DNA from 2 places in the Shewanella sp. HL-SH4 genome. Region 1 is predicted to be linked to the other one. Evidence: riboswitches for the same ligand, from Rfam matches in the RefSeq annotation. Region 1 holds a riboswitch; the other holds the start of a gene.
What was found. Region 1 has a riboswitch for lysine ahead of ACRWQL_RS03540 (Na+/H+ antiporter NhaC family protein). Riboswitches for the same ligand answer to the same signal wherever they lie in the genome.

Region 1 (16,019 bases):
ATATTTAAATTATCCACCACATGAGTCAGCTGCTTAACCTGTGCTTTTGACAAAAATTGGCTCTCATCGACAAGTACACAATGAATATGTTTCTGTTGATGTGATTGACCAATAATATCACTCAAATCATCGCCACTGGCGAACACTTGCGCATCAGTTTGTATACCAATTCGTGATGCAACAATGCCAACGCCATAGCGATCGTCAATTGATGCTGTCATAACTAACGTGTGCATGCCACGCTCGCGATAATTATAAGAAGATTGTAATAATGAGGTCGATTTACCCGCGTTCATCGACGAATAATAAAAATACAGTTGCGCCAAAATAATGTCCAATATTGTTGCTTTACTAAATTCTACTTTGATATGACCATTAACCACAAATAATAATGCCGCTTAATAACGATTGAGCGGCATTATTAATCATAAATGTTAACGATAAATGATTAACGGCTAGCGACGCGCATAAAAAGCTAACGCTAATATGCTTATCACAAATACCAGGCTACAGGCGACTAAACCACTGATTAATGAGCCAGTAACGCCAAGTACTGTATAGCCAACGATACTGATAAGCGCGACAATTAAGGCATAAGGTAGCTGAGTGATAACATGGTCTATATGATGACAACTGGCCCCTGTCGATGACAAAATAGTGGTGTCGGATATAGGTGAACAATGATCACCAAAAACAGCACCAGCAAGCACAGCTGACAGCATAGGTAACATCATATTTGAGTCGCTTCCCATTGCCATATCGGCAGCAATTGGCAACATAATGCCGAAAGTACCCCAGCTTGTGCCGGTTGAAAAAGCGGTAATGCCTGCAAGAATAAATAACACCACAGGTAAAAGCTCAAAAGGAATTGAACCTGTAACTAAACTTGCCATATATTTACCGGTTTCTAGCTGACCAATCACACCAGCAATAGACCAGGCAAACAATAATATATAGATAGCGGGTAACATTGAACGCGCACCAGTAACCACACCTTTAAAAATCATCCCCATCTCTAACTTTTGAATAAAAGCTAAAATTAACGTAATACTAAAACCAATGACTGATCCATAAAATAGTGATTGGCTCACTTGAGTATTTTCAAAAGCGCCTAAAATAGTAAAGACTTTACCATCGGCTGCAAGCACATCTGCACCGCTAGTTATCATAAAGTAAACTGTGGCAACGATTAATGTCAAAATAGGTAAAAATAAACCAATTACTTTCCCCGTATCTGCTTCAGGCAGGTCAGCGTTTGCACCAGGGGGAAGGCCTTTAGATTCATCATAAAGCTCACCTTTTTTGGCATTTAATTCATGTTGCCGCATAGGGCCAACATCAAGACCGAACAAGGCAACACATAATAATAACAGTAACGCGAATATGGCATAAAAATTCATCGGGATCATTTGGACAAACACACTCAAATGACCTGATTCAGTAAAGCCATGCGCGGTTAAAATGCCACCAATCAAGGCGATAATGTAGGCCCCCCAGCTTGAAATTGGTGAAATAACGCAAATGGGAGCCGCTGTAGAATCTAATAAATAAGCTAATTTTGCACGCGAGATATGGTATCTGTCGGTAATGGGTTTTGAAATTGAGCCGACAACTAAACTGTTAAAATAATCATCGATAAACACCACGCAGCCTAAAAAGATGGTCATTAACTTGGCATCACGTTTACTGCGAATATGCCCTTTAGCCCAATCAGCGAACGCCCTGGCTGCGCCACTAACGGTTATTAAAGCGGTTATCATGCCTAGCATGACTAAGAAACCTAAGATTTGTAAATTCCAGCTATTTAGCGCGCCATCACTCCAAACCAGCCCTTGGACTGTGTTGAGCAAAAATAGACTACTATCCCCTAAAGAGAACTGAGTAAGTAATAATGCGCCGACCACAATCCCCACCCCAAGGGACAGTAATACTTTACGGGTGATAATAGCCAGAACAATGGCAACAAGAGGTGGAAGTAAAGATAGTGCCGAATCGGCATGACTAAGTACGTTCATTATTTATTCATCGAGTATGTATGAATGGAGGCGACTGAACCGGTGTAAGGTAATGTTATACCTTAGAGACACCTGTCCTATCAGTAGCGCTCCATAGTAATTTATCTTTGTCATCCCGACAAAAAATACTATGGCAGTGCTGCACCTATTTGGCGACAACACCAGCTGTATTGACCGATATCAATAGCAACTTCGGCATTAAATCCTTTCAAGGTAAATCACAGGCATCACCCTACTTACCTTTACTATTATTTAATGCACCTCTACTTAAAGGGTAAAAATGCGAGCACATAAAAACATAGCGGCCGTAAGGTTACCACCCTACGGCCGAATATTGTGACACAAATCACATTTACAACAAATTATTCAGTGCCGGAATAGCCACAAATAAATCAGCTTCTAGTCCATAATCAGCTACTTGAAAAATTGGTGCTTCAGGATCTTTGTTGATCGCGACAATTACTTTAGAATCTTTCATACCCGCAAGGTGCTGAATTGCGCCAGAAATACCGACTGCAATATACAAATCAGGAGCAACAATTTTACCTGTTTGACCGACCTGTAAATCGTTAGGGACAAAACCCGCATCAACTGCGGCGCGCGAAGCCCCAACAGCGGCACCTAACTTGTCCGCTAGTTGCTCTAGAATAGCAAAGTTTTCACCGCTACCCATTCCACGACCACCAGAGACAATAATACCAGCATTACCTAATTCAGGACGAACTGACTCAGTTAAGCTTTGTGATACAAACTCAGTACGCGCATTAATCACTTCGTCAATATTGGCTAATTCAGCACTGCCAGTTGAAGCAACCGCATCAAATGCACTTGAACGTACTGTCATGACTTTTTTATCATCTAAGCTTTTGACTGTCGCTAATGCATTACCTGCATATATTGGACGTATAAATGTATCTGCGCTTTCTACGTCAATCACTTCAGATATTTGCGCCACATCTAATAAGGCAGCAACACGCGGTAACGTGTCTTTACCTACGCTTGAGGCTGCGGATAAAATATGTGAATAGTCTGCAGACATACTCAAAATTAACTTAGCTAAGTTTTCGGCTAATTGGTTAGCATATACAGCTGAGTCAGCCACAATGACTTTATTAACGCCAGCTAATGTTTGCGCCATTTTGGCCGCTTCACTACATTGAGCTCCCGCCACTAAAATGTGAATATCACCACCAATTGCAGTAGCCGCTGCAACCACTTTGGCTGTGTCGGCTTTTAAATGCACATTATCGTGTTCAGCTAAAACTAAAATGGTCATATTAGATCACCTTCGCTTCGTTTTTTAATTTTTCGACAAGTTCTTCAACAGAAGACACCATGATGCCAGCTTTACGTTCTGCTGGAGGCGTAACTTTCAATACGGTTTGATGTGCTTTCAACGTTACACCTAAGTCGGGGATAGATAATATTTCCAGAGGCTTACGCTTAGCTTTCATAATATTTGGTAATGAAGCATAACGAGGTTCATTTAAACGCAAATCAACTGTCACAACCGCTGGCAATGGCATTTTCAACGTTTGTAAACCGCCATCGACTTCACGGGTTACCACAATAGTCTCGCCATCAATTTTAACTTCTGATGCAAAAGTGGCTTGTGGCATGTCAGCAAGTGCTGCCAACATTTGGCCAGTTTGATTGTTGTCACCATCAATAGATTGCTTACCAAATATCACCAGTTGAGCCTGTTCTTTTAGCTGAACGGCATGCAGTAACTTAGCAATTGAGAGTGATACTAACTCTTCTTCGGTTTCAACATGGATGGCACGATCTGCACCTAAAGCCATTGCCGTTCTTAATTGTTCTTGCACCGTTTTCGGACCAACGCTAACAACAACAACTTCAGTCGCAATTCCAGCTTCTTTGAGGCGAACCGCTTCTTCAACTGCAATTTCACAAAATGGGTTTAATGCCATTTTTAGATTGGCGGTATCAACATTTGAATTATCAGCTTTTACTCTGACCTTTACATTGGCATCAACGACGCGCTTTACAGGCACCAATATTTTCATAGGGTTTCCTTCCTACACCTTGTCTATAGACAACACATTGGCCAATGCCAATGCAAGATAGCTCAACTTTACGACCTGTTAACGTTAACGTCAACCTAAGTTAAACGCTTGTTTGAAAAAATATAGCATACAAATTGGCAAGCTAAAGTAACATTTTTCACTTATATGTACCCTTCATGTCGTTTTTAACAGCCTTTTTAGGCTAATTAATAAAATAAGCTTATTTTTGATAAATTAAATTGATCAAGACTCAATATCTTTCTATTATTACGGTTATTGATAAATACTATTTTATTAATTTGTTATTAATTTATTTGAATGTATTGCTCAAAAATAAAGCTTGATGTTAAAAGTTAACCTCGAAGGAATTTATTTCTAAGGAATGAGATATTTTTGATTATGCTTTTAGTACTGACATGTATCAATCAAGATTAATGGGCATAATATGCGGCATTTATTCATTCAACGTCAGAACTAACAAATAAAAACTATGTAAATTCCAATTCATTAGGACGTTTAATATTATGAGTGATTTTTTAGATATTTTAACCCATGGTCGTCGTTTTAAAGCTGCTGTAAAAGAACTCAGTATTGAAGATCTTACCGATCTTGCTGCAAAACTTGATAAAATTATCGTTGAACGTGAAGAAGAAGCCAAAGCAGATGAAGCGGCAAATGCTGAAAGAAATGCTCTTATTGCTGGTATTTTAGCTCAAATCGAAAACAGTGGTTTATCGATTGAAGATCTTGGCGAAGTCACAGCAAGCAAATCAGCACCTAAAAAACGCGCTCCTCGTCCAGCAAAATATCAAATCACCTTAGACGGTGAGTTAATTCAATGGACTGGCCAAGGCCGTATGCCAACGGTATTTAAAAAAGAAGTTGATGCTGGTAAATCCATGAGTGCCTTTTTAATTCCTGGCATGGAATAATAGTTCAAGCATTAATAATAAACGCTTACTTCGGTAGGCGTTTTTTTTAAACAAATTAAAGTTTGCCTTTACCTCTAATAAAGAGAGAGTAAACTATAATTAAATTGAATTAAGTGAGCACATCTATGTTTTCGCCTATCCTTAAAGTGTTAACCCTTTCATCTTTATCTTTATTATTAACAGCTTGTGCAGGTGACTATGCCTTTAACAGTAATCTTGATCCCAAAGCGATTAATGAATACTTTAAAGTGGGTGATGTCACTGTTTATGAAGAAAACAACCTACCAAAAGGCAATTATGCCATTATTGGTTTAGCTGAGGGTGAGGTTTGTCAGGAGCAATCAAACGATGCACCTGCATCGATTCAAGATGCAAGAACTAAAGCCCGTAAAAAGGCTGCAGATATGGGTGCCAATGGCATTATTATCAAACAATGCTTGATCATTGAAGAACAGGATAAAGCCTGTGTTAGTCGCAGTTTGTGTATTGGACAAGCCATTAAACACGAGCAAGAAAAATAATATTTTATTTTAGTCATTTTATCGCTGCAATATCAGACTTTATTATATTGCAGCTCCTTTTTATACCTAGTTGATAAGCCATCATGTTTACATCTCAAATTAGTGCAGTCGCAATTTGCCGAACCCCTTATAAACAAAAATTTGGTATTCCTCGCCAGCCAGGATTAGTCGATGTAAAAGGTTATATTGAACTTGCTCCAGCGTTAAATACTGTTGATGCAATTAGAGGAATTGAACAATATTCTCATCTATGGTTATTATTTTGTTTTCATGAAAATTTAGCTCAAGGCTGGAAAACAACCGTTCGTCCACCTCGTTTAGGTGGCAACGAAAAACTGGGTGTATTTGCGACACGTTCAACTTTTAGGCCAAACGGTATTGGACAGTCTGTGGTTAAATTACACGGTATTGTGAAACGAAAAGGCAAAGTGTGTCTTGAAATATCCGGCATGGATTTATTAGATGGCACGCCTATTATCGATATAAAACCTTATATTCCCTTTTCAGATGCCATTACAGACGCCAAGGGCGGTATAGCACAGGAGGCGCCTGAGTTAATAAAGGTTGTTTTTTCTGATAATGCGAGTATTCAGTTATCAACACTTGCAGAAAATGAAAAATATGCTCAATTACAGCCGCTAATTAGTGCAGTATTAGCCCAAGACCCCAGGCCTGCTTACAAAAAAGCAAAAGAGGATCCAAAAATCTATCAAGTCGCCCTATATGACCTTGATATTTTGTGGCAGGTGATTGATAACCAAATTATCGTATTAACGTTAAAACCCACGTCTGTGGTTTTACTTGATGAGTAAACGAGGACTAAACGTTGGCATTACTCGATTACCAAAAACAGCAGAAAAAAAGACTGTCCTGGATGCCCTGGCTTTATTTCAATCTCAAGCCTAAGTTATTAGAATGGGCTACGCCCTGGCAGCAAGCTATTCAAATTAAATTAACTCAACTTGAAACCATTAGCATTGGTCAGCAATGTTTTATTGCGCCTGAAGCAAAGTTATTTGCAGAGCCAGGTCGAAATATTACTATCGGCGATAAATGCATGATTGCTGCGGATGTCTTTATGCACGGGCCTATAACGTTAGGCGATGAAGTGGCTATTAATCATAGTTGCAGTTTAGATGGTGGTCAGGCAGGTATTCATATTGGCTCACAAACTCGCATTGCAAATAATGTCACTGTGTATGCTTTTAACCATGGCATGTCACCCGACTCGCCTATTTATCAACAACCAACATCATCAAAAGGCATCATAATAGGTCAAGATGTATGGATTGGCGCTCAAGCGGGTTTGGTCGATGGCATCACCATAGGCGACAAAGCCATTATTGGGATGGGTAGCATTGTGACTAAAGACGTCGCAGCATACGCTATTGTGGCTGGCAATCCGGCTAAAGTGATTGGTAATAGACGTGATAAATAAGCCTTATCTACCGCAAAACAATAATTCAATGTCTATATCCCAAGTTGTTAAAGTAACTTTACTCAATGACTAATAATCAGGTGACATAAACGCTTCAAGTGCTAAAATGACCTCCATTGATTTTTACTCATAATGGATACTGGAATGCGAGTTAGTAAGTACCTGCTTTCAACACAAAAAGAAACCCCTGCAAATGCAGAAGTCATTAGCCATCAGTTAATGCTACGTGCGGGTATGATCCGTCGTAATGCGTCAGGTTTATACAGCTGGTTGCCGTCAGGTTTACGAGTTCTTCGTAAAGTCGAAGGTATCGTGCGTGAAGAAATGAACAATGCAGGTGCTATAGAAATTCTTATGCCGTTAGTCCAACCTGCTGACTTATGGATGGAAACTGGACGTTGGGAAAAATTTGGCCCGGAACTACTTCGCTTCCAAGACCGTCATAACCGTGATTTCGTATTAGGCCCAACTCACGAAGAAGTGATTACAGACTTAGTACGTAAAGAATTAAGTTCGTACAAACAGTTACCGATAAACCTCTATCAAATTCAAACCAAATTCCGTGATGAAGTTCGTCCACGATTTGGTGTTATGCGTGCTCGTGAATTTTTAATGAAAGACGCTTACTCATTCCATTTAGATCAACAAACCATGGATGAAACTTATCAGTCCATGTATACCGCTTACAGCAATATTTTAAGCCGTATGGGATTAGAGTTCCGCCCTGTTCTTGCTGATACAGGCTCAATTGGTGGCAGTGTTTCGCATGAGTTTCATGTATTAGCGAACAGTGGCGAAGACTTAATTGCTTATTCTACTGGCAGTGATTATGCAGCTAACATAGAGAAAGCTGAATCGCCAATGCCGACGCTAACCCGTCAAGAACCGACTCAAGAGCTAAAGCCAGTCGATACACCTAATGCAAAAACTATTACTGAGTTAGTTGAACAGTTTAGCCTTGATATCACTAAAACGATTAAAACATTAATTGTTAAAGGCGCATCAGAAGACGCACCTTTGGTGGCATTAATTGTGCGAGGCGATCACGAACTCAATGAAATCAAAGCCGATAAACTTGAAGCGGTTGCATCACCTTTAGAGTTTGCCACTGAAGCTGAAATTCGAGCGGCTGTAGGTGCAGGACCAGGTTCTCTTGGCCCTGTAGGATTGAGCATGCCAATTATTATCGATCACAGTGTGGCGGTGTTAAGCGACTTTGCTGCTGGTGCAAACCAAGATGATAAGCATCTCTTTGGTATCAACTGGGAGCGTGACTTACCTTTAGCGTTAGCTGCCGATATTCGTAATGTGGTTGAAGGAGAAGCTACACCAGATGGTCTGGGCACCTATGCAATGGCACGTGGTATTGAAGTGGGTCATATTTTCCAATTAGGCACTAACTATTCAAAATCAATGAACGCGACTGTACTTGATGAAAATGGTAAAGCCCAAGTATTATTAATGGGATGTTATGGTGTAGGAGTTAGCCGTATAGTGGCTGCCGCTATTGAACAAAACCATGATGACCGCGGGATTATTTGGCCTGAATCAATTGCACCATTCCAGGTCGGTATTTTACCGATGAATATGCATAAATCTCATCGCGTTGCAGATATGGCTGAGAAACTTTACGCTGACTTACAAGCTGCTGGTATAGAAGTACTGATGGATGACCGTAAAGAGCGCCCTGGAGTTATGTTTGCCGACATGGAGCTGATTGGGTTACCTCATGTTATCGTTATTGGTGATCGTAATATCGATGAAGGTGTATTTGAATATAAAAATCGCCGTACAGGGGAGAAACAAAACATTCCTTTCGATCAAATCATGACGTTCTTATCCGCTGTGAAATAGTATTGAACCAACTGATTTAAATACCTTAATATAGAAAAACGCACTTTAGAGTGCGTTTTTTATTTTGCCTTGATAAATATTTCAATTTCGAGACCTTTATTTAACTCTGACACAATATTTATTCGCCCACCTAATTTTTGAGTCACTAAATTATACACAATAGACATGCCTAATCCGGTTCCCCCCAAATGCCTAGCAGTCGTAAAAAAAGGCTCAAACATTCTATCCTTAACTTCTTGGCTTAATCCTTTTCCATTATCTTTATAAAACATTTTAATTTCGTCACCGTAAACCTCTGCCCCTAAAATAATGGTTTTGTCACCGATAAAATCATCTGGGTAAGCATGGCGAAAACAATTCGATACTAGATTTGTAAATATTTGAGCAATTGCACCAGGATAAGACTCAACCATGATTTCTTCCGCTAATTGAATATCCAAATTAATATTCTGCTTGCGGGTTAGTGGTCTTAATGGCGTAGAAATTTGCCCTAAATATTCGGTTAAATTAAAGTATTCTTTCTCTAAAGTCAGTTGATCCGCTGCTGTTCGCTTAAAATTATGGACCAATTCTGCTGCACGGGATAAATTACGTTCGATAAGCAATAAACCATCACTCATAGTACTGATAAAATATTCAAACTCTTTCTCATCTAACTCACCAGCAGAAAATAATTTTTTAAGCTTATTCAGCTCATCAATACAATGACTGGTTGAAGTGACTGAAATACCTAGAGGGGTATTAACCTCATGCGCCACACCAGCAACCAAATTACCGAGCGCTGCCAGTTTTTCACTTTCTATCAAACTGGCTTGAGTCGCTTTTAAGTGGGTTAAGGTCTGCTGGAGCTCTTGGGTGCGAGAGGCAACGATAGATTCCAACTTAGCGTTAAGTTGCTCTAATAAAACTTGTTGAGTACGTACCTCATTTGCATTTATTGCACGTCCATACAAATCGGCTAAAGCGCCAACAAAGACTTCCTCATCACGACTCCACTGCCTTATTTGGCCTCTATGTTCACAGCAAATAATACCAATCATTTTCCCCGCATGCCGAATAGGACTATCTAACATAGATACAATCCCCTGAGGTCCTAGATACATATCAACAAATTCCGACGTGGCCGAATGCACACAAGCGTTGTCGGCTGAGATGATCCTTTCAGAGTCTAATGCATTAAAATAACAAGGGAATTGTTCACGCGTTAAGCTTATGTTCTGTTGTTTAGATTCATTATCTAATAACAAAAAACATGCTATAGATTGCTTGTCTTCCGATAGCAACCAAATACCCGCTCTTTCGACTCTAAGTCCTTGACAAACTGACGAAATAATAAGCTGAGAAGCACTATTTAAGTCGCCTTTATCAATCAACTCTGATTGGCTTACAGTAAATAACACCTTCTCAAGGGACGCATTCATGTCTTAATCTACTGTTTTTGCGCAATCAGGCATATCACGCTGAATAGCAATAAACCTATCCATCAACTCAAGGCTTGCTTCACACATTTTAGGGTCAAACTGCTTACCTGATTGCTCATTTAAATACCCGATAACCTTTTCAACTGGCCAAGCATCTTTATAGCTTCGTTTTGATAACAGTGCATCAATAACATCCACTATGGCCATGATACGTCCCTCTATCGGTGTTTGCTCGCCAACTAACCCTCTTGGATAACCTTGACCATCCCAACGCTCATGGTGAGTGTAAGCAATTCTAGCGCCCATTTTGGCAATAATGCGATTAGAAGCCGCTAATAAGTCATAACCCTTTTCTGCATGGGTTTTCATTATTTGCCATTCTTCGTCAGTTAATTTACCCGGTTTATGTAGAATGCTTTCCGGTATGCCGATTTTACCTACATCGTGCAAAGGTGCTGCGTAGCGAATTGTCTCGATAAAATCATTACTAAGTTTTAAGTGCTCGGCAAGTATTTCACTCATCAATGCGACTCTTCGAACGTGTGCACCGGTCTCTTTACTGCGCTGTTCAATCGCATCGCCAATAATTAAAATAAGTTCTTTTTGAGTTTGTTGTACGTTTTCTTTACCAGCAAGGTTTTCAAAAGTCAGGCTAACGTTGGCGGCAAATAACTCTAAAATTCTTACCTGCAAAGGTGAAAGTGCTGCATTATGCTCTAAATATAAAATACTGGTTACATCATTACCGAACTCGTAAAAACCTACATAAATATTATCGTGCACAACCGACGTTCTTAATGCGATAGCCTCAATGATATATTCTTTAACATCGCCTGGTAATGACTCAACACTGTCTATTTCACTATAACTCACCAAACCGCCAGTAGCTGCAAGTAAGTTCATTTGAGTGTCTTGATATAGATCTTGATGATAACTGGTTAAATACAATGCTGAACTGTCTAAACTAAGTAACTGTAGGGTTTGTTCTAATACCGCACTGCCAAAATGATGTAATGTATTACTACGAAGCACTGAAGAAGATGCAGAAATAACTTTCTCCATTCCACGCTGACTTTGCTCAATGGTTTTAATGTCACGATATGAGCGTAATGAGGTATATACACACGATTTTAATTTGGCAGCTGTTAACTCGGTTTTCGCTTTGTAATCATTAATATCAAAATCTCGAATCACTCTTTCTTCAGGAGCGCTTCCTGGTTGACCGGTTCTTAAAATAATACGGGTCGAATGATTATTTAATTCACCGCGAATACGCTGAATTAAATCAAGCCCTGCATGGTCGTTTTCCATCACCACATCGACAAAAGCCAAAGCAATATCATGTTCATGACGAAATAAATTAAACCCCTCTTCTGCGCTAAAACAGGAATAAAAAGCCAGACCACGCCCATCAAGATTAAACTGACTTAGTGCAAACTTTGTTACATCGTGTATACCAGGTTCGTCATCTATAATAACGACTTTCCATGGCGGTAATTGGACTTTAGGCTTTAAAGTCGTATCCTCGCCTTTTGGCATATCAGCAGATTTTTTGAACAGAGCCAATGGTGTCTCCCTTAACTGTTTTCTAACTGTGTGTCACAAACACCAGAAAAATGCATTTTTATTTTTATTATCTATTAATATACTTACTAAGGTAATAGCCGATATAACGCCCTCTTGTCAAAGAAAAGTTGCTAAAAGGTTAAGTTTTATTTTACCAAGATAAATTTGAAAGCAGCGAAAAAAACTTATCCGACTAGTGCGACAAGTTAAAACAAGACATACTCTTAGTTAATCGTTTTTAGCCTAGGTGTAGTGATAAATTGTCAATTGGACTTGTACTTGGTGGTGGCGGTGCCCGTGCGGCATATCAAATTGGCGTGTTAAAGGCCTTGGTGCAGTTTTATCCAAGGAATAGTCATATCCCATTTGATGTGATTTGTGGTACGTCTGCAGGTGCTATTAATGCAACATCTTTAGCGACTCATGCCGCATGCTTTCATTTAGGTGTAAAGAAATTAGATTGGGTATGGCGTCACTTTAAAACACAACAAGTTTATGAGTCTTCAGTAGGTGGCGTTGCTAAGCACTTATTAAAGATGGCAATTAAAGGTTTACAGCACGAAAAAGTGAATACCGATGCAGCAAGCTTGTTAAACAATCAACCATTGCGTGAGTTATTGAATAAACTAATAGACTTTGATCGTATCGAGAGAAATATACATTTAGGTGCATTGAAAGCGATCAGTGTCGATGCTTCTTGCTATAACAATTCGCTGTCATATAGTTTTTACCATGGTCATCATTCAATAGAGAACTGGAAGCGTGCCCGAAGGCAAGGGAAACGGAGCCAGTTAAATACTGATCACCTGCTTGCTAGCTCCGCCATACCAATGGTGTTTCCTTCTATAAAATTAAACAGAGCTTTTTTCGGTGACGGTTCTGTCCATCAACTTTCGCCCTTGTCGAGCCCCATCCATTTAGGGGCACAGAAATTATTTGTGATTAATTTGGATAGTCCGCATAAACACAAAGATGTCCTACCAAGTCATCACCCAAAAGCTGCGACAATTGCAGGACATTTATTAGATACTATATTTTCAGATACGTTAAATAGCGATCTTGAACGTCTACAAAGGGTAAATCACACTCTAGCTCTTATTTCTGATGAAGATAAAAATAAGCTAAATTTACGAAAAATTGACACATTAGTGATTAAACCAAGTGAAGACCTAGGTATGATAGCTGCAAAGTATTACCTAGAAATACCTATCGCAATCCGTTATTTACTCAAACTGTTTGGCATACATCAGCAATCAGATTCAAGTATTATTTCTTACCTATTATTTGAAAAAGCTTATACTAGCGCACTTATTGATTTAGGTTACCAAGATGCTATGACTCAAATAGATGACATAAAAGCCTTTTTTGACATACAAACAAAATGAATAATACCAGAGATAAACTTTCACATTGATATGTCTAATTTGATGTACCTGGTATTGTCATATTTTATTCATCTTAATCTGATAATATTTTTTTAGGTTAGATTTATAACCTTAATATAGTCATACAAAATATTTCACCGGGTTGAACTAAAGATTTCGCTTTAGCTTTTAACAGACTTTAGGTAAAAGGGAGACTGTACTAATAGTAGTATAGTTTTATTGGATAGTTGAAAATGGCACACACATTTGAATTTGATGAAGATGATGCACCATGGGGTGACAACATCAAGGGAAAACAGAAATCTAAAAAGGTAAAGCAACGACGAAGAGATAATAAGCGTAGCTACTTTGATGATACTGCAATGGAGTTTGCACCTGCTAAATTAAAGTAATTTAATAAAAATTTAACAGTAATTAACCATCAAGTTTAAAAAGCAAGTTGCTATCAACTTGCTTTTTTATTTACTAGATAGCGTGATATAGATATGCGTCAGTAAATCCACCAATTTAGAAATCTTAATGCTCTGTATTTTACATCTAAATTCAATTTAGAAACCTTGGGGTTTAATCTAACAGGCATAAAAAAGGAGCCGGCGGCTCCTTTAAGTAACTTTTTGTAGACAAATATTAACAGATACTTTATAGATACAAAATTGTCGCTAAACCTAAAAAAGTAAAAAAACCTACAACATCTGTCACTGTGGTTAAAATGACTGAGCCTGATAATGCCGCATCTTGGTTAAATCGTTGTAAAATCATTGGAACCATAACTCCGGCGATTGCAGCCATAGCCATATTGATTAAAATAGCACAGCCTATAATAACGCCCATCATGGGGTCATCAAACCACCACCCAGCAATCAAGCCAATAACAATGGCCCATAAAATACCATTCAAAGCACCAATACCTAGCTCATTCTTGAGCAGTGACACTACGTTACCTGCAGATATTTGCCCCATTGCCATGCCACGGATCATTAACGTTAATGACTGACTACCTGCTATGCCGCCCATAGACGCAACAATAGGCATTAACACAGCTAAAGCAACCACTTGTGATAGTACATTCTCAAACAGGCCAATTGTTGCAGAGGCTAAAAACGCCGTTAATAAATTAATACCAAGCCATACCGCACGACGTCTAGCTCCTACAGTAATAGGTGCAAACAAATCGTCATCATCGTCCATACCAGCTGTAGCCATTAACTGTGACTCGTAATGTTCACGTACTAAGGCTGTTGCCGTTCTCAATGTCATGCGACCAATTAAGATACCTTCATCATCAACTACAGGCAATTCTAACTCTCGGCTGTGCTCAATGGTCTCAGCGGCTTCTAGTAAGGAAGAGTCTGCTGATATAACCCGACTATCTTGCCAAATCAAACTCGAAAGTAAAACATCTACATCAGTTTTAAACACGTCATAGCGTCGAACTGTGCCAAGGTACTTATCATTTATATCAACTAGAAATAGATGATCATTACAATCTAAATCAATACGGCGGAAAAATCGCTGGCCTTGCGCCACTGTTGAATCAAGATTTAGTACCAACATTTGATGATCAGCATAACGGCCAATCTCATTTTCATCATACTGGTCATAAAGTTCAAAGTGCTTTCGCTGACGCTCACCCATTTGCGCTAATGCGCGATCTGTAATGCTGTCAGGTAATGAGTCACTCCAATCAATCAGATCTTCAGGACTAAGCTGCGAAAATATCAAATCCAGCTCTTCGTCTGGCATTTTCTTTAGAATGCCCAGACGAGGATCTGCACGCATTAAGTTTAAAACATCAACACGTTCTTCTGGCTCGACCTGTTGCCAACGGTCATAACGTTCATCTAACGGTAAAGATTCAAGTAAAATAGCGATAGTACCAGCTTCAGCACCATTGAGTATTTCACTAAAAACTTCAGCTTGTTCTTCACCTTCAGCTTCTGTCAGTTGCTGCACAGCTTGACTGACTTCTATTTGTGACTGTGTTGTAATCTCTTGCTCTGCTTCAGATATAAGTTCGTTCTTTACTTCATCCATAAGTCCGCCCCTTATCTTGTTCAGCGAATAATGCGCCGACTATATTCATATTTTTAGTGATAAGCAAATAGATAAATTGAATTGCGCACAACTAAATTGACCACTTCAAAATAAATCATTATAGTATAAATTAAACGACAAGGTTTTGAGGTCACTTATTTCAGTTTAACACGTATAACAACCTCATTATTCTCGTTATATTTGGAAAATTATTAACTGGAGCACGATATGAGTAAGGCAATTTATCAGTTTAATATCAAAGATATTCAAGGAACTGACATCAGTATGGACACTTTTAAAAATAAAGTGCTATTGATTGTTAATACAGCGAGTAAATGTGGTTTTACCCCTCAATATAAAGCGTTAGAGCAGCTATACCAACAATATAAAGATCAGGGTTTGGTAGTGATGGGGTTTCCGTGTAATCAATTTGGCAAACAAGAACAAGGAACTGAAACTGAAATAAGCCAATTTTGTGAGCTTAATTTTGGTGTGACATTTCCATTATTTAGTAAAATAGACGTAAATGGTGATGATGCTGCTCCGCTATACCAACACTTGAAGCAAGCTGCGAAAGGGCTTTTGGGAAGTCAGTCCATTAAATGGAATTTTACCAAGTTTTTAGTTGATACACAGGGTAATGTCATTGAGCGTTATGCACCAACAACAAAACCGGAAGATTTGTCACCAGTAATAGAAAAACTTTTAAAATAACTTTTCAATAACACTATAAATTTCAAATAAATAAATAGTTTGTGATAAAAAAGTTATATTTTTTTAAAAAATTATACGTATTTTTGAACTTTTACATAAATGATGACTCAAA
Region 2 (16,019 bases), 890 kb from region 1:
AAACTGAGTGGTCGAGTATTAGATTTTGGTTGTGGTGCAGGGGTAATATCGGTCGGGCTACTCAAGCAATATCCTGAACTTAATATTGAATGTATCGATATCAATGCAATGGCTTTAGCATCATGTGAGCTCACCTTGGCGGCAAACCACATGCAAGCTAAGGTTTACCCTTCCGATGGTTTTAACCAAATTGAAGGTAAGTTCGACGGGATTATTTCTAACCCCCCGTTCCACGATGGCTTAGATAGAACATTTGCCATAGCACATGCTTTTGTCACCCAAAGTGCGACACGATTGAGTGCTAAAGGAGTGTGGCAAATTGTGGCTAATCGACATTTACCCTATGCCGACAACATAGCCAACACATTTGGCTCAGTTAACGTCCCAGCCGAAAACAATAAGTACAAACTGTACTGTAATAAAAGTAAATAGCCTCAACTCGGATTAAAATATTCGCTCAATAGTCGGTCTATTGCACGTTAATGTAACCCAGTTAACAAAGTAAGCATCTGCTCGGTAAACGATAATCTACCGAACAGATGTTTAATAACATGTCATTAAATCAACATTAGCAAGTCAATGACTATTAAGCTGTGACTTTGATGCTGGATAATTTAGCTAAATTCCGCTAAATTCGAGGTATAGTGATTTTTATATAAACTCGTTTTAACACTCCAATAAAAATAATAAATAAAGGACATTATGTTAGAGCCTTCTGTTGCAGCATTTAATGCTGAAAAATCTAAAGTAGAATTACGGCTTATCCCCAATACTCACGGCCCTATTTCTACCGATGATGTTAATCAGCTTCTTAAACAGCCTGATTTTGCCATGCTGTTTCCTGTCACGCCTGCGATAGACAAAGCGGTTAAAGAAGTGAATGCCCTGTGTGGCCAAAAACCGGGAAATCATGAGCTATTTTTCACTATTGCTGAGCGTAAAGATGGCAGTATTAGCATCAGCATTAGTGATGATAAAATGCAGGCATCAATGAAAATCACTTCCGCATGGGGTGGTAAAGATATTGTATTAGCCGATGTACTCAATAATCTTAAAAACCATAAAATAAAGATGGGCTTAAGTAAGCCTAAAATTATGGCATTACTACAAAGATTAGATATTTTACCACCGGGTGAATTTTGCGAAGGCGAAATTGCCATCGGCAAAGCCCCCATAAACGGCGATCATGCCATTTTAACCCGAAAAGTACCGCTCGCTAGGGAACGCTTATTACAGCCGCAAGAACGCGAAGATGGGACCGTAGACATGCGCAACTTAGGTGCATTAGTTACTGTAAAACCCAATGACGTATTGATGGTAAAACAACCGGCAACCTCTGGTACGGCTGGCTATAATGTGCATGGTGATACATTAAACCAAACACCGGGTAAAGATAAGTTAATGATGCCTGGTAATGGTACGGCCCTACATCCTAGTGACTCTAATAAACTAATAGCAACGGTATCTGGTCAACCGGTCGAAAATAAAAAAGGCATGCAGGTTGATGACGTATTACAGATCACAAATGTCGATGTAAAATACGGCCATGTAAACTTTAAAGGCAGCATATTAATTACCGGTGATGTACATGAAGGTATGCAGGTAAAATCCAGTGGCGACATTACTGTAATGGGTTTTGTTGACTCCGCCAGCCTTGAGGCTGAGGGTGATGTTATCGTCAGCAAAGGGGTTATTGGTCGCTTAATTAAAGAGCACGAGTTCAGTACTAAAATTCATGCCCAAGGACAAATTTGTGCCCAATTCGTTCAATATTCAAATCTCATCGCCGAAGGCGAAATTCTGGTGACCAAGCAGCTTTTACATAGTCATTCTCACTCAGGTAGTACTATTACAGTAAGTGATGCCCAAGGTCGACGTGGAGATCTTGTTGGCGGCAAAGCCACAGCAGCGAAAGGGATACGTGCGGTGGCTTTTGGGGCTACCGCCGGGACGAAAACTGAACTATTCTGCGCCATGCAGCAACAAGAGTTGAAGCAAGAGTTAAAAGTATTCGATGAAAGTGTCAAGCAGCTTGTGGTAGCAGGTCTTGATATTGAAGCAAGACTACGCAAGCTTCCGCCAAAGAAAGACTGGCAAAACGATGCAGGCATGATTGAACAAGTCAAAATGATGCTAGATCAAAAAAATCTTATTGCTGCAGAACGTTTGAAAGAAGAAATTGAATTTGAACAAGTTAAGAATGAAGTAGATGGTTATTACGACCGATATTTTATTCGCGCCGAGAAACACATATTTGCCAATGTTGAATTGCATATTGGTAATGCTCAAAACCGCACCCAGCGTGAACATGGACCGAGCACGGTCAAAAATATTAATGCCGAAATCAGCTTTGATTACAGTCGCTAATGCAACCAACTGATAAGCCTATCAGCACCATTATAAATTGGCCTGCCATCGTGTTGCTGCATCAATACGATGACCTCGCCTATATTGCCGATCAATCAGCTTGGCAAGAATATCTTGATCATGAGGCAGCTAATCTAGTTGCTGAAGATAAGCTCATTGATAGCACAGGACAATGCTGGCTAATGACTGAATCTATTAAGCAGCACACATTAACATCCAGCACGCCAATCAGCCTTGAGCAATTTATTACCATAGTGCAGCGATTCGCACAATTACAAGGACAGTGTTGCAGCAGTAAATTAATCTTCTCAAACTTTCAACAGGGCTTTGCAATCATTGAGCAATTAGATTGATTAAGCTAGATTGATTGAGCAATTGATTGAGCTATTGTCAGGCCTCTGGCAAAATAGCGACAATTTTACTGAGTAAGTTTGAGAGTGTGCATGGAGTTATTAAATATTGAGTGTCTTGGTAAACGGCTACGTTTAGAAGGCTCAATGGCCGGTTGGCAACAGCTATATTGGGACAACCAGTTGGTGTCACAAAAATCAGCTTCCCCCAATAACCAAGCGTTTCACATTCATCAGTTTGAATTGACCTCACAATCAACCCGCCCACTCTCAACTCCATCGGCTAAGCAACACACCGACGGTTTAGAAAATAGTGCGCTAGATGATGTCATAATTGATAACATTCAGACCAATGCGATTCCAGTAAGGCTTGAAGTCGATGTTAAATGGCAGCCTTTTTATCTTGAATACTGCGTGTTAGTTGACGAAGAGCAAATCTGCCAAGGTCAACGTACAACCAAAGACATTGAACAACAAGTACCAGAAATTCCTGCACCTAAAGCTAATAAAATCAGTATGATCGGCTTAGCATCATTAGGATTCAAATTACTAAAAAGCGCTAAAGTGGTCAAAGCCTTATTAGCCGGAGCCAGTGTTGCTGCTTATTCGTGGCTATTCTCTATTGAATTCGCCCTCGCCTTAATTGCCTGTCTAGTATTCCATGAATATGGCCACATTAGAGCTATGAAGCACTTTGGCATGAAAACCAAGGGCATCTATTTAATCCCCTTTATGGGCGGTCTAGCCTTAAGCGATGAGCGCATTAACACTCGCTGGCAAGATGTGGTCATCTCCATAATGGGTCCCACATTTGGCTTGTTTTTGTCTATCGCTTGCTTGGTAGCTTACTGGGTCACGGGCAATGTTTTTTTTGCCGGCTTAGCCGCCTTTAACGCGTTACTCAACCTGTTTAATCTATTGCCTATTTTGCCATTAGATGGTGGCCATATTTTAAAAAGTATCAGCTTTTCGATGAATAGCGTCACAGGGTTAATCGCCTGTGTTGCCGGAGCCGCTATTGGGGTATTTATCAGTTACAGCTTAGGCTTAGCTTTGTTGGGTTTCTTATTATTAATTGGTAGTTTAGAGATTGTGTTCGAGTGGCGCGGTCGTCATCAAAGTCATTTATTACCGCTAGACCGATATGGTCAAATATTTTCGGCAATTTGGTACTTGCTAACGGTTAGTGCATTAATTGGTATTATTTGGGTTATAGCGGGCACAGGTGATGATATGTTGCGGATGCCACTAGAGATTCTAAAAAGCTAGTTGATTTGAAGTGAGCTTGAGGTGTGTTTAAAATTTGTTGAAACTGCCTCAACTCACTTTTTGAAAACGTCCAATTATCTTCAAACGGCTTTTATGTTTATTCGAAAACAGGACGAAAAAAGCTACGTTCATAACTTAAAATACACATTGTATCTTCGGCATATTTAAAAGCAATCATGCAATCTTTATCCATAAGAGACTTCTCACGATACATTTCGTAAGTAGCCAAACTAGGGAATGAAAATAAAGCTAAAGCCTTGTTATTAGCACCTTCTGAAGGCAAAAAATAACCGTGATGATTACCACCAAATTTATTGACTAACGGGATCCAAAGTTTTGCATAATACTCAAATTCTTTAAGCTTATATGGATCGACTACATAATTTAAATAACACGTGACCAAGTGAATTACTCCATATAAATGTGGTTAATGTATACGAGGCAGTAGAATAACTCTAACAACCAAATTCATTGAAAAACAAGTTTTCTGAAATCAATCCTAAGCTTTTATTACGATGCTATGCGATGTATTTCTAGCCTTTCAATATGATCTTTCTTAAAAATAGTCACTCTAAAGAATCAACTCTACACTCAGACATTCCTAGCTGTTGACTAAAATATCAAATGAAACAGCCAACGATTCTAAGTTCTTTGCAATGCAAAGTTACATGGTATTTAACGCCTTGCGCATTTGCTTTGCAATAAAAATGGGGATGGTTTGATATACCATAAAGAATCCAAAAAATATTAAAAAAGTACAAAACGTTAGCCAATATAAATCTAAATAGTCAAAATTCTTTATTTGAAGAATTTAGCAAGCCTTCCATGGCTGTCAGAAACATCAAAGCTCAAACAAATTGGTCATCACTTTATACAACTCAGTCCCTTGATGAACAGACGCCGAGGCGAAGTGCAAAATAGGCACGCAGTCTTTATCTAAACTCAGCGGTGTAACCGCTTTGTCTGAACCGTATAAATCCAACCTCAGCATATTGACTAAAGATTGCCCTGCTGCCAATGGCTCACCGACTGTGGCGCAATACTCAACCATGCCAGATTGCGGAGCATGAAACTTTTTATAATCTTTTAGATAACAGCCATAACGCGACAGTTTTGCAGGTTCAATAGCTTGTTTAATCACCCCACGATGGCTTAAATAAGCCAAAATACCATTGGCATCGACTAAAGCATCTGCCATATCAATCCGCTCTTGGCTAGCCAGCTCAAGGGTAAACGCTGCCACTGGCACATCAAAATGACGGCCTTTACTCGCGGCATAATCGGTTAGTTGCCACCAGGGACAAAACGCAGCCTCATCCATGGCGCCGCCAAAACTGTTAGGTATGATCAAACTGTATGGAATAGAGAAAAACTTAGCTGAGTCGAGATCATACTCAGGACAATACAGATGCTTACAGGATTTAGGCCCTGTATGTAAATCAAGCACGATATCGGCTTGATGAGCCAATGACTGCAAACTCACCGCTAATCTATGACCTGTAGTGATGCCCCAAGGCTGTTGTAGCTTGGTGTGACAAGCCTCAATTAGTGTTGCCTTAAACGATTTAATCAGCTCATCATTAGGTAAATCTTGATGCTGTTCATACCAGGCAGCTATGTCGATTTTATGTTCTAAGTACTCACGGTTCCAATTAACACCGGTTATTGGGTCAAATCGGCCTAGGGTAAACTCACCACTTTTTTGATTAATACCCAGCGGGTTGGCTAAAGGAGCAAGCACAATATCCCCTAAAACCTCAAGCTCTTCTAACAAGGTCATTAGTTGATAAATTACCGCATTACCTTGCACTTCAGCACCGTGCACGTTGGCTTGAACGTATACGGTCGGTGCGCTGCTGTCGATGCCTTTAAAAGTGAATAAAGGCACATCAAGGGATTGCCCAGCAGCGAGTTCACCTACATTCAGTGATGTGCGCAATGCTTTAGTCATCATTTGCTTTGTCATAGGTTACTCGAAAAGATTTTGATGTAATGCTTTAACAACGTCTGCCGCTTGAGTTTCATCAATTAATACACATAAATTATGCGGGCTAGCACCCTGGCATATCATACGGACATTGTATTTTTCTAATACTTGAAATACTCGGCTACAAATACCGGCTGTAGAAGCAATTCTGTTACCAATAATCGCCACTAAGGCTAAGTTATCTTCCACTCTTACCCGACAATGTTGTGATAACTCTTGCAATAACGATTCACTTAATAAGCCCTGGCCGCTTGAGTCAGAGCCTGTTTTATCTAATGTTAGCGCCACGTTCACTTCTGAGGTGGTGATCAAATCTACCGAGATTTTATGGCGCGCTAATGTAGCAAAGGTTTCAGCTAAAAAACCCTGGGCGTGAAGCATTTGTAAGCTATGCAGATTTAATAAGGTTTGGTCACGGCGTAATGCCACCGCGCGGTAAACTGGCGTATCTTCTACTTGATGACGGATCCAGGTTCCACCCGCTTCAGGGTCTTTACTTGAACCGACAAACACCTGAATTTTCTGGCGAACAGCTGGAAGTATCGTTGCTGGATGCAATACTTTTGCACCAAAAGTGGCCATTTCAGCGGCTTCATTAAAACTGATTTCAGCAATCGGGCGGGCATTTGGGGCTAAACGTGGGTCTGTGGTGTAAATGCCAGCAACATCGGTCCAAATTTCTACCGCATGGGCAGATAAAGCTTCAGCTAATAAAGCGGCTGAATAATCACTGCCACCACGACCTAATGTTGTGGTGCGGCCCTGTTCATCGGCCCCAATAAATCCCTGAGTAACAATAATACTGGTGCTTAATAGCGGTTGTAAAAAATCACTCGATAAATGAGCAATTTGTTCAATTTGAGGTTCGGCACGACCAAAATGGCTATCGGTACGAAGCACCTGGCGTACATCAAAAGCCTGGGAAGATGCGCCCTTTTCACGGATAACAGCAGAGAATAATACCGACGAACAATGCTCTCCCATAGACAGCAGCTCATCCATAGCCGCTTTACTGCGATCAAGAATTAATGATTCACTTAACACAGACATACGGCTTAAAAGCTTATCAATTTGCGCAGCTATGTCCTGTGGCTGGCTCAATTCATCAATAATACGATATTGGATTTGGGCAACTTGTTTAAGCAAGCTTAGACGACGTTCGTCGTTGACATTAGCACTGGTAAGTTCAACTAATAAGTTGGTTACACCGCTAGATGCACTGACCACCACTAAACGGGTATTAGGATTAGATAAAACGATATCAGCACAACGACTCATCGCTGAGAAATCAGCAACAGAGGTTCCGCCAAACTTGGCTGCAACTAATTGATTTAACGACATATAATACACTCCGAACTAAACTTCGTTCGAAGAGCCTGGTGCAAAGATAACGCACCCTTAAAGAAGGGAAACAGCAATCACCACCAGAAGCTCTCCACCAAATAACAGGTGACAATCGCTAGGATTCAACCTAAGCGACCGATAAATAAGTTAACCAAATCTTATTGTATCTCGGCGTTAATCTCCCTCATAAGCTGTCATGGGAATTGGTCTTCCTCAAGCTTACTACCTAGTTAACGCTCCTCTTCTGTGCCTCCCTAAGGAGGGACCAGCAAAATAACAATAAACCTAGGGTTAAGTCAATGCGCAAGATTGCAAGTTGAGTAAAAATAAACAAATGCATTATTTGCAGTAACGTACAATGAGGATTTGGCAGTAAAAAAGCGATTAGATGTGGTTTTGGGTAAGTTATGGGCATGATAAAGATGACATTGTAAATGCAGAATGCAAATAGTGAGGTAAACAGAGCTTTAATACAAAATCAGTCGTTGGTATTAGCTCATCACACTCATTTGTTAAATTTATTGTCCCAATTAAAAATTAACAAATGAAAATAAAGCAGTTTAACAACATTCAGGGAAATCACTGACTAAACGTAAACGTTGATTAAAGGCCCCCATTTGCACCTCACTTTTGTGCTGATCAAAGCAGGCTACAAGCGATAACAAGCCTTGATTAACATAGTAAATTGCATGTTGCTTAAACTCTCGACCTAACTCAACAGCTTGATTTTTATCAATAAAAACAGCCCAACTTTTTTCAACATGTGACAAATCAGGTGCTACCCCCATTAAGCAACGGTAAGGGCTTTGATATTGAAGGATTTTTAGTTGCAGTTCACGATCTAACAGGCGGTTTTGACTTGGGGTAAGTAAGCACCCTAATGGGTTATGAGCAGTAATAATAGCGAAAGAAAAATCAGGTGATAATGACTGGGTTAGCAAAAAGTGCGTTTTTTGATAGTCCTGCCACACAGTATCGATAACATTTTGCATAATAAATCCCACTAAATAAGCCCAAAAGAGTGTAGCAGAAAGAATTTAATAGCGAAAGAAATGTAAATTTAACAGCAACAAAATATAAATTTAACCGTTTTAAATCAATTAACTAAGCATAATCACACTCATTTTTTATACTTAATAAATTATTTTTTTTAACATTTCATTTGTTAACAAATGCAAATAAAGGGTACAATAGCCGTCACTTACTGATTGATCGTCACAAAAAGCAGCTTTTAAGGCAAATTTTTACGATTAATACTATTAAGCTAAGACTTTACCGCCGTAAAATTACTGTCATATTGTTAGGTGTCTGTTTAAAAATTTCATTTTAGTTATGTCTAAATAGGAACTTTTAACTATCTTTAGGTTCACAGTCTACAGCGGTACGTATTGTTGCCATGATGAAAGGTTTTTTAAGTCTTAGTAAAACTCACTCTAAGCTATTGCTTAAAATAGCAATTAAAAACATTAGAGAATAAGAGAGTGTTTAAATTCAAGGCAGACAATGTTAAACACCAATAATCCAGAATTTCTAACGTATGCAGTTAAGCGTACGTAAACACTAGCCCAATGCTAGATAACAAATTTTATTAATTTTTAGGTAATTTTATTATGCAAAATCCACATATTTTAATTGTTGAAGACGAAGCTGTAACCCGTAATACCCTACGTAGCATATTTGAAGCTGAAGGTTATGTTGTTACTGAAGCTAATGATGGCGCTGAAATGCACAAAGCCATGCTTGAAAATAAAATTAACCTCGTGGTGATGGACATCAACCTACCAGGTAAAAATGGTTTGTTATTAGCGCGCGAACTTCGTGAAATCAACAATATCGGCTTAATTTTCCTAACCGGTCGTGATAACGAAGTTGATAAAATTTTAGGACTAGAAATTGGTGCTGATGATTACATCACTAAGCCATTTAACCCACGCGAATTAACCATTCGTGCGCGTAACTTATTAACTCGTGTAAACAGTGCCGTCACTGAGAGCGAAGAGAAAGGGTCTGTTGAATACTACCGTTTCAATGACTGGAGCTTAGAGATTAATAGCCGCTCATTAGTTAATCCACAGGGTGAATCTTACAAGTTACCACGCAGTGAATTCCGTGCCATGCTTCACTTTGTAGAAAACCCGGGCAAAATATTAACCCGTGCAGATCTACTAATGAAAATGACTGGCCGTGAGCTTAAGCCACATGATCGTACTGTTGATGTCACCATTCGTCGTATTCGTAAGCACTTTGAAAGCTTAGCTGATACGCCTGAAATCATCGCGACCATCCACGGTGAAGGCTATCGTTTTTGTGGTCACTTAGAAGATTAATTATCGACCATCACATATGGTACGATAAAATAAAACCGAGCCTATGCTCGGTTTTTTTATATCTGAGGTTATTTTATGGTATGAATTAGGCGAGTTGATTTACCCCCCTATTCTGATAATTTAAAGTTTATATAATTTGATTCCGTTATGCCCCATGCCTAATATACTGCTATCTACCGTTAACGAACATTAAATGGATTAATCCATCATGGCCAATAAGTTACTGTTACTGACGCGCGAAAATGAAATTTATCGAGAGTTAATAACCCAATGCAACTTACCCGATTTAGTCATCTTAAATAACGAGTCAGACAGTATTATTGAAGCCGATATTTGGTTTGCCGAACCCGCTCTTGCTGCACCATTAATTAGTCAGGCTAAAAATTTACGTTGGCTGCAATCAACCTTCGCGGGTGTAGATAAACTTGTCATGCCAACACTGAGACGTGATTATCTACTGACGAATGTTAGAGGTATTTTTGGCTCGTTAATGAGTGAGTATCTATTTGGTTATTTACTTGCTCACCAGCGTGAGCACCTTAAGTATAAACAGCAACAGCAGCAAAAAAATTGGTTACCAGGAGGTTATAGAACGCTGCAGGGTCAAAATCTACTGCTACTTGGCACAGGCTCAATAGCACAACATATTGCAGCAACAGCGAAGCATTTTGGGATGACAGTAACAGGGATAAATCGATTAGGTACTGTAGCCTATGGATTTGATCGGGTCGATAGTATTGATAACTTAGCTCAACACCTCAGTCAAGCCGATGTAGTGGCCAGTATTTTACCTAATACCCCCTACACCGATAATATTCTCGACCAGCAAAACTTAAGCTTACTAAAACCAGAAGCCATCATTTTCAATTTAGGACGTGGCAATGTGCTCGATTTAGATGCACTCACAGTTCAATTAAATCAAACACCAAATCAACAGGCTATTTTGGACGTATTTAGTCAAGAACCCTTGCCTAAAACGCACCCAATTTGGTCATGTGCTAATGCTATTATTACTCCTCATATCGCTGCACCGAGCTTCCCCGAGCAAATTGTTGCGCTATTTAGCAGCAATTATCAGTTATGGCAAAATCAACAACCATTAAATTTTATTGTCGATTTTGATAAAGGCTATTAAAGATCAGTAGCTTAATTTAACACCTTATATTGCAGACAGTATAAAAACAATAAATGTCGTATTTTTATCCAAAAAGTTATTGCCAATGATAACCGTTTTCATTTAGAATTAGATTCATCCAAGGGAATGACTATATTGATATCCCTTTTTCATCTGAGTTCTAGAGGCTAATATGTACGTTTGTCTTTGTCATGCAATTACAGATAAGCAAATTAAAGAAGCAGTTCGCCAAGGCGATTGCTCGTTAGCTGATGTTAGAAAACGTTTAGGCGTCGCGGATCAATGTGGTAAATGTGCCAGAATGGCAAGCCAGATTATTAGCACTCAATTAGAGTTCGAGCCAAACTTCTACGAAGTGGCCTAAACCACAAGATTATTTAAAGCCCCTGATTCAATAAAAATGCAGCCAGATGGCTGCATTTTTTATTTATATCATCTTATTTCGATAATAATTTATCACTTCCATATTTCAATCCATCCAGCTAAAAGAATAGCGGTGTCGAATGTTCAGACTCTTTGATAATTAATGGATTGTACTGCCAGACCTGATTAATTATATCTGCCGTTAATACTTCACTAGGGCTGCCATCTCCCACAACAATCCCTTGATTCAAAATCACTAATCTATCCGCATAACGAGAAGCGAGATTAAGATCATGCAATACCACAATAACTGAGTAGTTATGATCCAGCGCTAACGATCTCGACAAAGCTAACACCCTATGTTGCTGCGCTAAATCTAACGCAGAGGTCGGTTCATCTAACAGTAAAATAGGAGAACTGCCAGCTTGAGCAAGCTGAGCCAATACTCGTGCTAGTTGCACCCGCTGTTTCTCACCCCCTGAAAGCGTTGGGTAGCGTCGATCTTTCAGCGCTGACAAAGCCACTTTATCTAATTGTTGAACGACTAAAATATCACCCTCTTGTTGACTTAGTGTCAGTGGATATAACCCCATTTGAACCACTTCAAATACCTTAAAAGGAAACGTCAATGAGGCATGTTGTGGCAATACAGCTAATGACTTGGCCAGTTGCGCACGATCCCAATCCTTAAGCGAGCGCCCTAGAACAGATATCTGCCCGCTAGCTAAAGAGACTTCTTGGCATAAGCTCTTTAATAAAGTTGATTTACCAGCCCCATTTGGCCCGAGTAAAGCGGTCACCTGCCCTGAATGTAGCTCAAGATTAATATCTTGAAGGACGGTTTTTTTAGCTATATTAACTGATAAATTGGTCATGCTCACAGTCACGGTTCGCGCATTAGCCTTAGCATTAGTATTTGCCGATACCGCATTAGACGGTGAAGGTTTCATCGTTAAATTTTTCAGCATATCACCCTAACTTATTACGCTGTTTAAGAAGCAGAACAATAAAGAATGGCGCGCCGAGTAAAGCGGTAACTAGCCCGACCGGCAGCTCAGATGGCGCTACGATTGAGCGAGCCCCTATATCAGCAATGACTAACAAGGCGGCGCCTAGAATAGCGCTTAAAGGTAATAATAAACGATGATCCGGGCCAATCAGCATTCTGACTAAATGCGGCACAACCAAACCAATAAAGCCAATAATCCCTGTTGCAGCGACAGCAATTCCCACCCCTATTGCACACAGTACAATTAGCTTAAATTTGAGTTTATCGACATCTAAACCTAAATGGCGTGCTTCAGCTTCACCGAGTAATAATGCATTAAGTGCCTTAGCATTTTGATTAAACTGCCAACTGATGACGGCTAATGCGACTAAACTCAGGATCACATAATGCCACTGCGCACCGGCAACTGAGCCCATTTGCCACAGGGTTAAATCACGTAACGCCATGTCACTGGCCATATAAGTCAGTACACCAATACCTGCACCAGCTAAAGCGGCAACCGCAACGCCAGAAAGCAGCAGTAAAACGACAGAAGTACCACTAGGGCTGGACGCCAATCGATACACCACTAAAGTGGTCAGTAACCCAGCACAAAAAGCACTGAAAGCCACTAGGTATTCGCCGCCATGTGGAAATAGCACAATACAAATAGCTGCACCTAAAGCGGCGCCGGATGACACACCAATAATGCCAGGGTCAGCTAAAGGATTACCAAACAAGCCCTGCATGACGGCCCCGCATTGAGCAAGCGTTGCCCCAACAGCAAGTGCTAGTAAGGTACGTGGTAAACGCACATTATTAATCACTAGCTGCTCATGTGGCGCAACACTGGTAAAGTCTTGTTGGGTAGCCCAATTCACCATAGCGTTGAAACTGGTCATCGGACTAATTTGTAACGGCCCAATGCTGACAGATAACAGACTGGTAACCACCAATGCAGTAAATAGACAAGGGCAAAGCCAGCGTTGATTTTCCATGGAATTCCTTAGTAAAGTCGACTTTTACTATGCCTGTTATGAACGCTTTTTCATCATAATAAAATCGCTAACCAGTTTATCCGCCGCCACTATGGCACTTAAGCCCAGCCCACCCAGTAATGCTTGAGATGGCAGACTGCTAACTTGATTATGCTCACCCGCTGGGGTGTGTTTAAGTAAAGGCATGGCTTGAAGCAGTTCATTAGCGGGATCGATTGACTCAGTGTCACTGCGGTTTGAAATAAGAATCACATCAGGCTGGAGCGCTAAAATCCCTTCCTGTGAAACACTTTTGTAGCCGTCAAAGCCTGCAATATTTTGTCCACCTGCTAAGTTGATAATAATGTCAGCAGCGGTGCCATTACCGCCGACACGAGCGGGCCTGTCGGGTTGTAATAATAAAAATAGTACTTTAGGTGCCTCGCCTAATTGGGCTATTTGCTGCTGTTTAGCATTCAATCGACTAAATGAAAGTACAATTTCTTCTTTTAACTCAACCGCCTGCGCCTTACGGGACAGTAACTCTCCTATTTGATCAACATGACTTAGCAGCTCAGCCTCAGTCTCTGCACTAGGTAAACTCACCACCTTAACGTTTGCGCTACTCAGTACCTCAAGCGTACTGTTAGGCCCCATGGCATCTGAGCCGATGAGTAAACTCGGTGAGAGTGCCAAAATGCCTTCCGCAGACAACATTCGGTGATAACCCAGCTTTGCTACAGAATCTAGCGCAGCGGGTATATGACTTGTAGAGTCGACACCCACTAACTCATTACCAGCGTCTAAAGCTAACACAAGTTCGGTGATGCCAGCGCCAGCGCTGACAACCCGATTTTCAGCGATTGCAGCTTGGCTAAAAATAGCTGCTTGTCCAAAAACGATGCTAACAAGCAGTGCGGTCATCCTCATCATATTGGTGGGTAATGACTTGTTTGAACTCAACACAGATAGCTGTTGTGTCTGCGATAACTGGGGTAGCTTGAACATAACTTAACTCCGAATAAATAAATCGTGCTGAATCGCCTATATGATGGCTACCGTTACGGTTCCATTAAAATTTGAGTATTACTAATTTGTTGTCGTTGCAATAAGGCTAATAGCGTCATTAGCGGCTGAACAGGCGCATTCTTATCTGCTGCCACCACCACGCGGATATCAGGGGTATCATTCAATATATGAATAAAAGCGGCTTCAAATTGATCAAAATTAGTAAATGTTTCACCCTCTAATGCCCAGTACGGCTCAGTGGCTAAAATATTGATCGCGATATGCTGCTCCTGAGACAAGGCTGTTAATTCAGAATTAGCTTCAGTAGGTATCTCGACGGGTAATGTCAGCAGCTGGGTATTTGCCGTCAGTAATAAAAACACCAACACAATAAAGATAATGTCGATAAGTGCGGTTAAATCTATCCCAGTACTAGATTGTCCAGCAGGTGTCTCTGCGCAGATCATCTATTTGGTTCCGTTAATTCAGTTGTCATTGGTGTTGATGCATTAGTCATCTGGGCGCGAACAATAGCTGATACTTTTCGATAGGGTTCATCAGAGCCAATACTTAACGCCTGATCAAAACCCTCTAGCCACAGATTCAATTGATTTAATCCATGGGCGATATGGTTACAACGCTTGTCAGCCCACAAACCCAATAAATTCGACAAGGTAATTGCGGGTACGGCAATAATCAATCCTGCCGCAGTGGTATTCATCGCAAGCCCCAAGCCAGTGGCTAATTGTGACGGGGTCACTGGGCCATTTGATAACCCTAATTGAGTGAACATTTCAATCAGCCCAAGTACCGTGCCTAATAAGCCAAGTAACGGGGTGATAACACCAATAATGTGCAATACCTTTAAACCGGATTGCAGTTTATCTTTTTGCTTTAATAACCACATGTTTAAGATTTCTTCACGCATTAAACGGGGCTGTCCACCATGGGATAACAGCAATGCGCTTCCTTGTGCTAGCATGCTACGGCCTTGGCTTAATAAGGTGATAAGTTGCTGCCGTTTCTCGGGTGTCGCACTGCGGGCTTGTTGCCTTAGCTCTGTCAGCCATGCATCACGGTTTAATAGCTCGTTGATAATAAGTGCAACACGTTCAAGCACAATTAACAGCGTTAAAGAAGCACAGATAATCATTGGCCAAGTTAGATAGCCTAACTGGTCTGAAAGCTGCAAATATAATGATTGAGACATATTGGTTTCCTCTGTTGAGACTAATTAAGTGCAAATTTCACTGGCACTCTAACCGTATATGCATAAGCGGTTTGCGGTGTCGGAGCGGAAAACTGCCATTGCTCAACCGCATCTATCGCTGCGGCATCAAGTAAGTTATATCCCGAGCTATCCACCAGCGTGAGCGATAACTGCTCACCAATTTGGTTAAACATCACTTCCACAGTCACTGTGCCCTCAAAGCCACGTTTACGGGCTGCTTTAGGGTAATGGGGCTGTGCCGGAGGCGCTGAAAATGTCGGTTGTGGCAAGGCCACTGTTTGCTGAGTGACACCAAGCGAAGCGGATTCTGAGTTTTTTTGCGGCAAAGTCTCCGCAGCAAGGCTAGCCAAATAAGTAAGCGTTGAATCATCGATATCAGCTTTCATAACCTCTGCATCAATAGCGGGTTGAATGGTAGATTTAGATAAAGGTTGGACGGTTTTAACCGCTGCTATAATCTTTTCAGGGTTAACCCCAGGCGTCACCATGGTATGAGCCGTTGATTTAACCTTAACGATAGGTTTAAGGTTAACTGCGGTTTCTACGATAGGCTCATCAATTTGAGTCGGTTCTTTTGCAGCGTTAACCGTACGTTGAGCTTGAGTGCTAGCTTGCATAGCTATAACGACACTGACCGCTTGCTTTACGCCCATTGCAGCACCTTCAGATAGCT

Region 2: linked by a shared signal. The riboswitch ahead of lysC (lysine-sensitive aspartokinase 3) and the one ahead of ACRWQL_RS03540 (Na+/H+ antiporter NhaC family protein) in region 1 are both predicted to bind lysine.

What each region holds. Positions count from the first base shown of each region.
Region 1 is NZ_CP195037.1:606,054-622,072, forward strand. It holds gene ACRWQL_RS03535 (thymidine kinase) at 1-326, opposite strand, end outside; gene ACRWQL_RS03540 (Na+/H+ antiporter NhaC family protein) at 456-2,015, opposite strand; lysine riboswitch at 2,092-2,289, opposite strand; gene ACRWQL_RS03545 (electron transfer flavoprotein subunit alpha/FixB family protein) at 2,368-3,291, opposite strand; gene ACRWQL_RS03550 (electron transfer flavoprotein subunit beta/FixA family protein) at 3,293-4,042, opposite strand; gene ACRWQL_RS03555 (H-NS family histone-like protein) at 4,567-4,974, shown strand; gene rcsF (Rcs stress response system protein RcsF) at 5,100-5,495, shown strand; gene tsaA (tRNA (N6-threonylcarbamoyladenosine(37)-N6)-methyltransferase TrmO) at 5,576-6,307, shown strand; gene ACRWQL_RS03570 (acyltransferase) at 6,370-6,933, shown strand; gene ACRWQL_RS03575 (proline--tRNA ligase) at 7,078-8,787, shown strand; gene ACRWQL_RS03580 (ATP-binding protein) at 8,847-10,208, opposite strand; gene ACRWQL_RS03585 (DUF3369 domain-containing protein) at 10,212-11,774, opposite strand; gene ACRWQL_RS03590 (patatin-like phospholipase family protein) at 12,035-13,159, shown strand; gene ACRWQL_RS03595 (small highly charged protein) at 13,393-13,551, shown strand; gene ACRWQL_RS03600 (magnesium transporter) at 13,799-15,193, opposite strand; gene ACRWQL_RS03605 (glutathione peroxidase) at 15,422-15,907, shown strand.
Region 2 is NZ_CP195037.1:1,500,968-1,516,986, forward strand. It holds gene ACRWQL_RS07475 (methyltransferase) at 1-432, shown strand, start outside; gene ACRWQL_RS07480 (DUF342 domain-containing protein) at 703-2,367, shown strand; gene ACRWQL_RS07485 (DUF4144 family protein) at 2,367-2,720, shown strand; gene ACRWQL_RS07490 (site-2 protease family protein) at 2,811-3,986, shown strand; gene ACRWQL_RS07495 (NIPSNAP family protein) at 4,084-4,389, opposite strand; gene ACRWQL_RS07500 (succinylglutamate desuccinylase/aspartoacylase family protein) at 4,828-5,952, opposite strand; gene lysC (lysine-sensitive aspartokinase 3) at 5,956-7,314, opposite strand; lysine riboswitch at 7,394-7,569, opposite strand; gene ACRWQL_RS07510 (DUF3293 domain-containing protein) at 7,878-8,309, opposite strand; gene arcA (two-component system response regulator ArcA) at 8,928-9,644, shown strand; gene ACRWQL_RS07520 (D-2-hydroxyacid dehydrogenase) at 9,853-10,779, shown strand; gene ACRWQL_RS07525 (bacterioferritin-associated ferredoxin) at 10,952-11,143, shown strand; gene ACRWQL_RS07530 (heme ABC transporter ATP-binding protein) at 11,262-12,110, opposite strand; gene ACRWQL_RS07535 (FecCD family ABC transporter permease) at 12,112-13,128, opposite strand; gene ACRWQL_RS07540 (heme/hemin ABC transporter substrate-binding protein) at 13,165-14,115, opposite strand; gene ACRWQL_RS07545 (ExbD/TolR family protein) at 14,169-14,582, opposite strand; gene ACRWQL_RS07550 (MotA/TolQ/ExbB proton channel family protein) at 14,579-15,325, opposite strand; gene ACRWQL_RS07555 (energy transducer TonB) at 15,346-16,019, opposite strand, start outside.